DNA from 3 places in the Pseudoalteromonas sp. A757 genome. Region 1 is predicted to be linked to each of the others. Evidence: predicted binding sites of a transcription regulator. Region 1 holds the regulator's gene; each other region holds the start of a gene.

Region 1 (2,279 bases):
GACATCCACGCCAAAAGCAATAGGGTTTTGTAATGCAGGAGACAAGAAGGTGTTGTCAGCGGCAACCAAAGCCCCTATGGAGCGCGCTGCGTTTACGACAGCTTCTATATCCGTGAGCCTTAATATGGGGTTACTGGGTGTTTCAATCCAAACTAATTTAGGTTTGATCTGCTGCAGCTGTGCAAGACTTTCTGGTTGCGTAAGATCCAAGACGGCTAATTTGAGCAATCCACGCTTTGCAAGCGATGTAAACAAGCGATAGCTACCACCATAACAGTCATGTGGAATAACCAGCGTATCGTCATGGTTAAGCAGTTGCGTTACTAGGTGAACGGCAGCCATGCCAGTCGCGGTAATAATGCCACGAGCACCGCCTTCAAGTTCGGTAAGTGCCTGTGCCAGCACATCACGATTAAAGTTACCACTGCGGCCATAATCGTAGTCGCGTTTGGTATCAAAATCGGCAAAAGAATAGGTGGTAGAAAGGTAAAGCGGTGGTACTACTGCTCCATGTGCTTTATCAGCTTCTATACCGTGACGCACTGCAACCGTCGATTTGTTAACTTGACTCATAAGGTCACCTAGATAGTTGGATGTTTAGACGTCTAAAAGGTTAGAGCAACAGAAACTAGAAGTCAAAACATTTATACCGCTAAATGGCTAAATAACTAGTATTTGACTATCTTTTTTAAACCGATAAAATTTCGCCACTCTAGGCGTTGCTAATACGACTGAGTTATTGAAAACTATGGCAGAGATTCTTCTATCTCGCTATGGCGGATTAGTTTATTCATCTATTTGGGTTTAGGATTTATCTTTAATTCGTAAAGTTATCCCTATATTCATGCGGTTGGTGAATAATGTAGACCAGAACCCAGTCATATTGGCATTGATGTAACTGAGGCAAGTACACAATTATGGCAAAATGGAACGGTGAGTATATTCACCCATATGCAGAACACGGTAAGAAAGCAGAGCAAGTAAAAAAGATCACGGTGAGCATACCTCTGAATGTACTCAAAGTGCTAACTGATGAGCGTACACGTCGCCAAGTGAATAACTTACGTCATGCCACGAACAGTGAGCTTTTATGTGAGGCGTTTCTACATGCCTTCACAGGTCAGCCACTGCCGAGCGATGAAGACTTGAGAAAAGATAATCCAGAGCGTATTCCGTTAGAAGTAAGACAAATAATGGAAGAACGAGGCTTGGAGATCCCAGAAATAAACGAAGAGTGATAAAAACTCTTTCGCGCTGGAATACAGACACAAAAAAAGCCTCGACCGAGGCTTTTTTCATTTGGATAATACCATTGGTATTATTCCATATATCCAGCTGGCATGTCGATTTGTGCCACGCCTGATTCAATTGCAGCTGCCGCTACCGCTTTTGCAATACGAGGTAACAAACGTGGGTCCATTGGTTTTGGAATAATATACTCAGAACCAAACTCAAGGCTATCCACGTCAGCCGCTTTTAACACTTCAGCAGGCACAGGCTCTTTAGCAATCGTTCTAATTGCTTCAACCGCTGCAATCTTCATCTCGTCATTGATAGCAGTTGCACGTACATCAAGCGCACCACGGAAGATAAACGGGAAACACAGCACGTTATTTACTTGGTTTGGATAGTCCGAGCGACCAGTCGCCATGATCAAATCATTACGTGCACCGTGTGCAACTTCAGGGCTGATCTCTGGATCTGGGTTAGAACAAGCAAATACCACAGGCTTGTCAGCCATTAACTTTAGATCTTCAGCAGAAAGTAAATCTGGGCCAGAAACACCAACAAATACGTCCGCATCTGCAATCACGTCTTGTAACGTACGCTTATCCGTGTTGTTTGCAAACAGCTCTTTGTATTCATTTAGGTCATCACGGCGAGTGTGGATCACGCCTTTTCTGTCCAGCATGTAGATGTGCTCACGTTGAGCGCCGCACTTGATCAATAATTCCATACAAGCAATAGCGGCTGCACCCGCGCCAAGACACACAATAATCGCATCGTGAATATCTTTACCTTGGATTTCCAACGCATTCAGCATACCCGCAGCGGTTACAATTGCAGTCCCGTGCTGATCATCATGGAATACAGGAACGTCACAACGCTCGATTAGCGCGCGCTCAATCTCAAAGCACTCTGGCGCTTTAATATCTTCAAGGTTAATACCGCCAAACGTGTCTGCGATATTTGCCACCGTATTGATGAAGTCTTCGGTGGTATTGTGCTTAACTTCAATATCGATTGAATCAAGGCCCGCAAAACGCTTAAATAATAGC
Region 2 (2,279 bases), on a different contig from region 1:
AAAAAGAGCCCTGTATATTATCTTGCGGTGGTTTTGCGGCAAGTGTTGAGGAAATGACGATAGACAGGGTTGTCTTTCATGCTTTTCTTCATAGCTAAATACATCGGGCGATTTAACCCAAGTGCGCCAAGAGGAATAGATTTAATCAATCCTTGGCTTTCATAGGGGGTCACTAACCAGTCCGGTAATGCCGCAACCCCCATACCTGCACTGACAAGTTGGAAGATTAATAAACCTTGATCGACGGTTTTTAGTGTACCGTCAAAGCGTGCATTTTGAATGAAGTGCTTAAATATATCCTGACGCTCTCGTGGAATAGGGTAAGAAATGATGGTTTCATCTTTTAGGTCGAGTGCTGTGACATAGGCCTTCTTGGCCAGCTCGTGATCTGGTGCAACGATTAACTTTAATTTAAAGTCAAAAAGGTGCGCGTATTCCAATTGTTCTGGTTCTCGAATGTCTGAGGTAAGCACTAAGTCCAGCTCATCTTCAATAAGGTCAGGAATAGCGTCGTAGCTAAAGCCACGTTCGTAATCGACCTTAATGTCAGGCCAAAAGGTATTGAATTCTTTAATTGTTGGCAGCAACCAGTGAAAACATGCATGACATTCCACGCTTAATCTGAGTTGCGAGATAGGCTGATTAAGGCTTTCCTTCAGACGACACTTGGTTGCTTCAACTTTAGGTAAAACATCGTTGGCAAGTTCCAATAATAACATCCCTTGAGGGGTAAAACGTACAGGCTGCGTTTTGCGCTCAAAAAGCTGGCAGTCGAGTTTGCTTTCAAGATCTTTGATCTGATGTGATAAAGCAGATTGAGTTAGGAATAGCTCTCGCGCAGTATTCACAAGAGAACCAGTTTCTTTCAAGGTGGAGATAGTCTTTAGGTGCTTTATATCAATCATTATCAACAATTCTCATATTTGAAGTGAGCAAATCTCAGCTTTTCTCAATATTACGATTCTATTTAGTTATTATCAATGTCTAGACGTCTAAATACCTGCGGTGAATTGTTCAAAAATTCACTAATCCACTATAACACTAAAAATGACAGCGTTGTCACTACTTCTATAAAAATTTTGCAAAAAATTACAATTTAATTTTATTCATGTGAACTCTGAGAAAGCATCAATTGTTGTTTTTAAACATGAAAACTATATTTTAGACATCTAAACCTCTAGATGGGATTTAAATTATGGCATTAACACATAACTTGGGCTTTCCTCGTATAGGCAAAAAGCGTGAACTTAAATTTGCAGTAGAACGCTATTGGTCAGGTGACTTAACGAAAGACGACCTAATCGCAGAAGGAAAGCGTATTCGTGCAAAAAATTGGGCGTTGCAAGCTGACGCAGGTGTTGACCTTCTCCCTGTAGGCGATTTTGCTTGGTATGATCACGTATTGAATATTTCATTACTTGTCGGCGCTATTCCTAGTCGTCACAAAAATAATGAGCCGGTAAATCTTGATACTGTATTTCGGATTGGTAGGGGGCGAGCACCTAGCGGCTGTGCGTGTGCTGCCAGTGAAATGACAAAATGGTTCAACACTAATTATCATTACATCGTCCCTGAGTTAACACAAACGCAGGACTTTGCTCTGACTTGGACGGAGTTATTTACTCAAGTAGAGGAAGCACAATTACTTGGCTACCAAGCAAAACCCGTATTGGTCGGCCCGGTAACCTATCTCTACTTAGCTAAATGCGTTGGTCAAGCGTTTGATAAATTGGCTTTATTAGATAAGTTATTGATTGTATATCAGCAGGTACTCGGCAAGCTTGCAGAGCAAGGCGTTGAGTGGGTACAAATTGATGAACCTATTTTAGCATTGGAAATCGACGATGTTTATCGCAACGCGCTGCGCCGAAGCTTTGATGCGTTGAACGGCCAAGGAGTAAAAGTGTTATTGGCCAGTTATTTTGACTCCGTACAAGCGCATCTTGAAGATATCCAGTCTTACCCCGTAGAAGGCGTACATTTTGACTGCATAGCGGCAAACTATGACTTGGCCGTGTTAGGTGAAGTAGTTGGGCAAGATAGTGTACTGTCCCTCGGGATTGTGAATGGTCGTAACATTTGGCGCTCGGATCTCGAAGGCGCATACCAGCAACTTGCTCAGGTTCATGAACGTCGTGGTGATAATCTCTGGCTTGCTCCTTCATGCTCATTATTGCACACGCCAGTCGACTTAGAGCAAGAGCAACAGCTTGACAGTGAATTAAAGTCTTGGCTCGCATTTGCCAAACAAAAAGGGCAAGAGCTGGCATTATTGAAAA
Region 3 (2,279 bases), on a different contig from region 1:
GGGTCGTTTACATCAGGAGAAATCGAACAGGTTTTTGACGTTGGACCAAGTACACCTGCCACATAGCGAGGCTTGCCGGGGTCTTGGGCGGTAAATTCGTCGCACACCGCACGTGCGAGCTTCGCCGATTCGAGATTAATCTCTCGACTCAGGCTTGCCATATCATAATCTTCCATTGAAATAGTGGTGGCATTAAAAGTATTGGTTTCAATGATATCCGCGCCAGCAGCTAGATAATCGCGATGGATCTGTTTGATTATCTCAGGCTGCGTCAAACTTAACAGATCGTTGTTGCCTTTGATAAGGACATGCCAATCTTTGAAGCGCTCACCGCGATAGTCTTGTTCTTCTAATTTGTGCTTTTGGATCATGGTTCCCATTGCACCATCTAAGATCAGAATACGTTGCTGCATTGCTTGCTTAAGCTGCTCTGCTATTTGCTCACCGTTTACGGCTACATTATTCGGCATAATTGTTAGTCCTTACATCTTGGCTAACTAAGTTAATATCATAAGGTGTGGTTTGGTAAACATAGTAGTTTAACCAATTTGAGAATAACAAGAATGCATGGCTTTGCCATGTCTTAGATGGACGTTTGCTGGCGTCATTCTCAGGAAAATAGTTTTCAGGCTGCGGTGCGTTGGCCATTTTTTCACAATCGCGAAGGTATTCTTTTTGTAGCGTATCGGCGTCGTATTCAGGATGACCGGTAATATAGACTTGGCTACCTGAGTGATTTTTAATTAAGTAAGCGCCCACTTTTTCAGAGCCAGCTAATACCACTAGATCTTTACACGCATTAATTTTATCGATGTCGATGTGGCCGTAGCGTGAGTGTGGCACCAAAAACTCATCATCAAAACCACGAGTGAGCGCCCCGTGGTCAAAATAACAGTGATGCTTAAATACGCCGCACAGTTTGTCATTTTTGAGTACTCGCTTTAACCCATAATGGTGATACAAACCGGCATGTGCGGCCCAACAGGAAAACAGGGTTGAAGTAACATGGTGCTCAGCCCAATCAAAAAACGCCTGTAATTCCTGCCAATACACCACATCGTCATATTCAAGATGCGCCAGCGGCGCACCGGTGACGATCAAAGCATCATAGTTTTGCTCTTTCACATCCGAAAAATAGCGGTAAAACATATCTAGATGCTGCTCTGAGTTTTCAGAGCTGCGGTGGGTGTCCAGTCGCAACAAATCAACATTCACCTGCAAAGGGGTATTTGCCAGTAATCGGATAAATTGCACCTCAGTCTCCACCTTATTCGGCATCAAGTTTAATATCGCGAGCCGCATTGGGCGGATCTCTTGCGTTGATGCACGACTTTGTGGCATCACGAACACATTTTCATGACGCAATTGGGCAATGGCTGGGAGTTCGTCGGTGACGGTGATTGGCATGCGCTGCTCCAGACTAATCGAATGGCATTATTATGGACAAAAACTGGAAAATTTCAACCTCTAGATGTATGGACGTCTAAACATTAGTAATAATAATTTGATGCTTCATCTCTCACTGATTATTTCAATTTATGTATACTTGCCATCAAATAAATAAACACAAGAAACTTGATATTTATGATTGGTATTGGCGAAGCGGCAGCGATTGGGGCGGCTGGGGTATGGGCTGGCTCAACTATACTGTATAAACGATTTAGCCATCACCTTAGTCCATTTGAGTTGAACGTCAGCAAAGGCGTCATCGCTTCTGCTTTGATGATCTTCTGTTTGTTCATCGCAGGTGATGCTATGTACCCGACCTTACTCTCGAGCTGGGGCTGGCTGATAGCCAGTGGGGTACTGGGCATAGCGATTGGTGACAGCGCCTACTTTGCCGCGCTTAGAAATATAGGCCCTGCTCGCACTTTGGTTATTGAAAGTCTTGCACCTGCCATCGCGGGGATCTTAAACATTGTACTTCTTGGTGTTTATCTCAGCGCATCCGCTTGGCTCGGCATTGCAGTGACGACTGTTGGTGTGATGCTGGCGATTAAGCCAAGTAGAAGCCAGCCAGTATTAGACAAAAAACATTATCTTTTGGGAGTCTGCTTTGCACTCACGGCTGCCATTTGCCAAGCGGCGGGTATGGTGCTTTCCAAAGGTGCGCTAAATAACGAAAGCATTAGTAGTTTGTGGGCGGCACTTATCCGCTTGGGATCCGGCACCCTATTTGTGGCCTTTATTGTTATTTGTTTGCGATCACAAAGCCTGTTTAAAGCACTCACACTTAAACAAATCGACGGTAAAAACTGGTTATTCGTTGCAGTGTTTTT

Evidence for each region. Region 1 encodes MetJ, which represses methionine synthesis genes. Its sites were predicted from a motif close to TAGACGTCTAGACGTCTA; they were not measured.
Region 2: the regulator MetJ is predicted to act here: its motif matches at 978-995, upstream of metE (5-methyltetrahydropteroyltriglutamate--homocysteine S-methyltransferase).
Region 3: the regulator MetJ is predicted to act here: its motif matches at 1,469-1,486, upstream of metA (homoserine O-succinyltransferase).

What each region holds. Positions count from the first base shown of each region.
Region 1 covers NZ_QNQN01000074.1:678,065-680,343, forward strand. The annotation lists gene metB (cystathionine gamma-synthase) at 1-573, opposite strand, end outside; gene metJ (met regulon transcriptional regulator MetJ) at 918-1,238, shown strand; gene DRB05_RS22490 (malic enzyme-like NAD(P)-binding protein) at 1,319-2,279, opposite strand, start outside.
Region 2 covers NZ_QNQN01000067.1:116,629-118,907, reverse strand. The annotation lists gene DRB05_RS10600 (LysR substrate-binding domain-containing protein) at 18-905, opposite strand; gene metE (5-methyltetrahydropteroyltriglutamate--homocysteine S-methyltransferase) at 1,196-2,279, shown strand, end outside.
Region 3 covers NZ_QNQN01000072.1:305,498-307,776, forward strand. The annotation lists gene DRB05_RS22840 (homocysteine S-methyltransferase family protein) at 1-470, opposite strand, end outside; gene metA (homoserine O-succinyltransferase) at 460-1,407, opposite strand; gene DRB05_RS16975 (DMT family transporter) at 1,585-2,279, shown strand, end outside.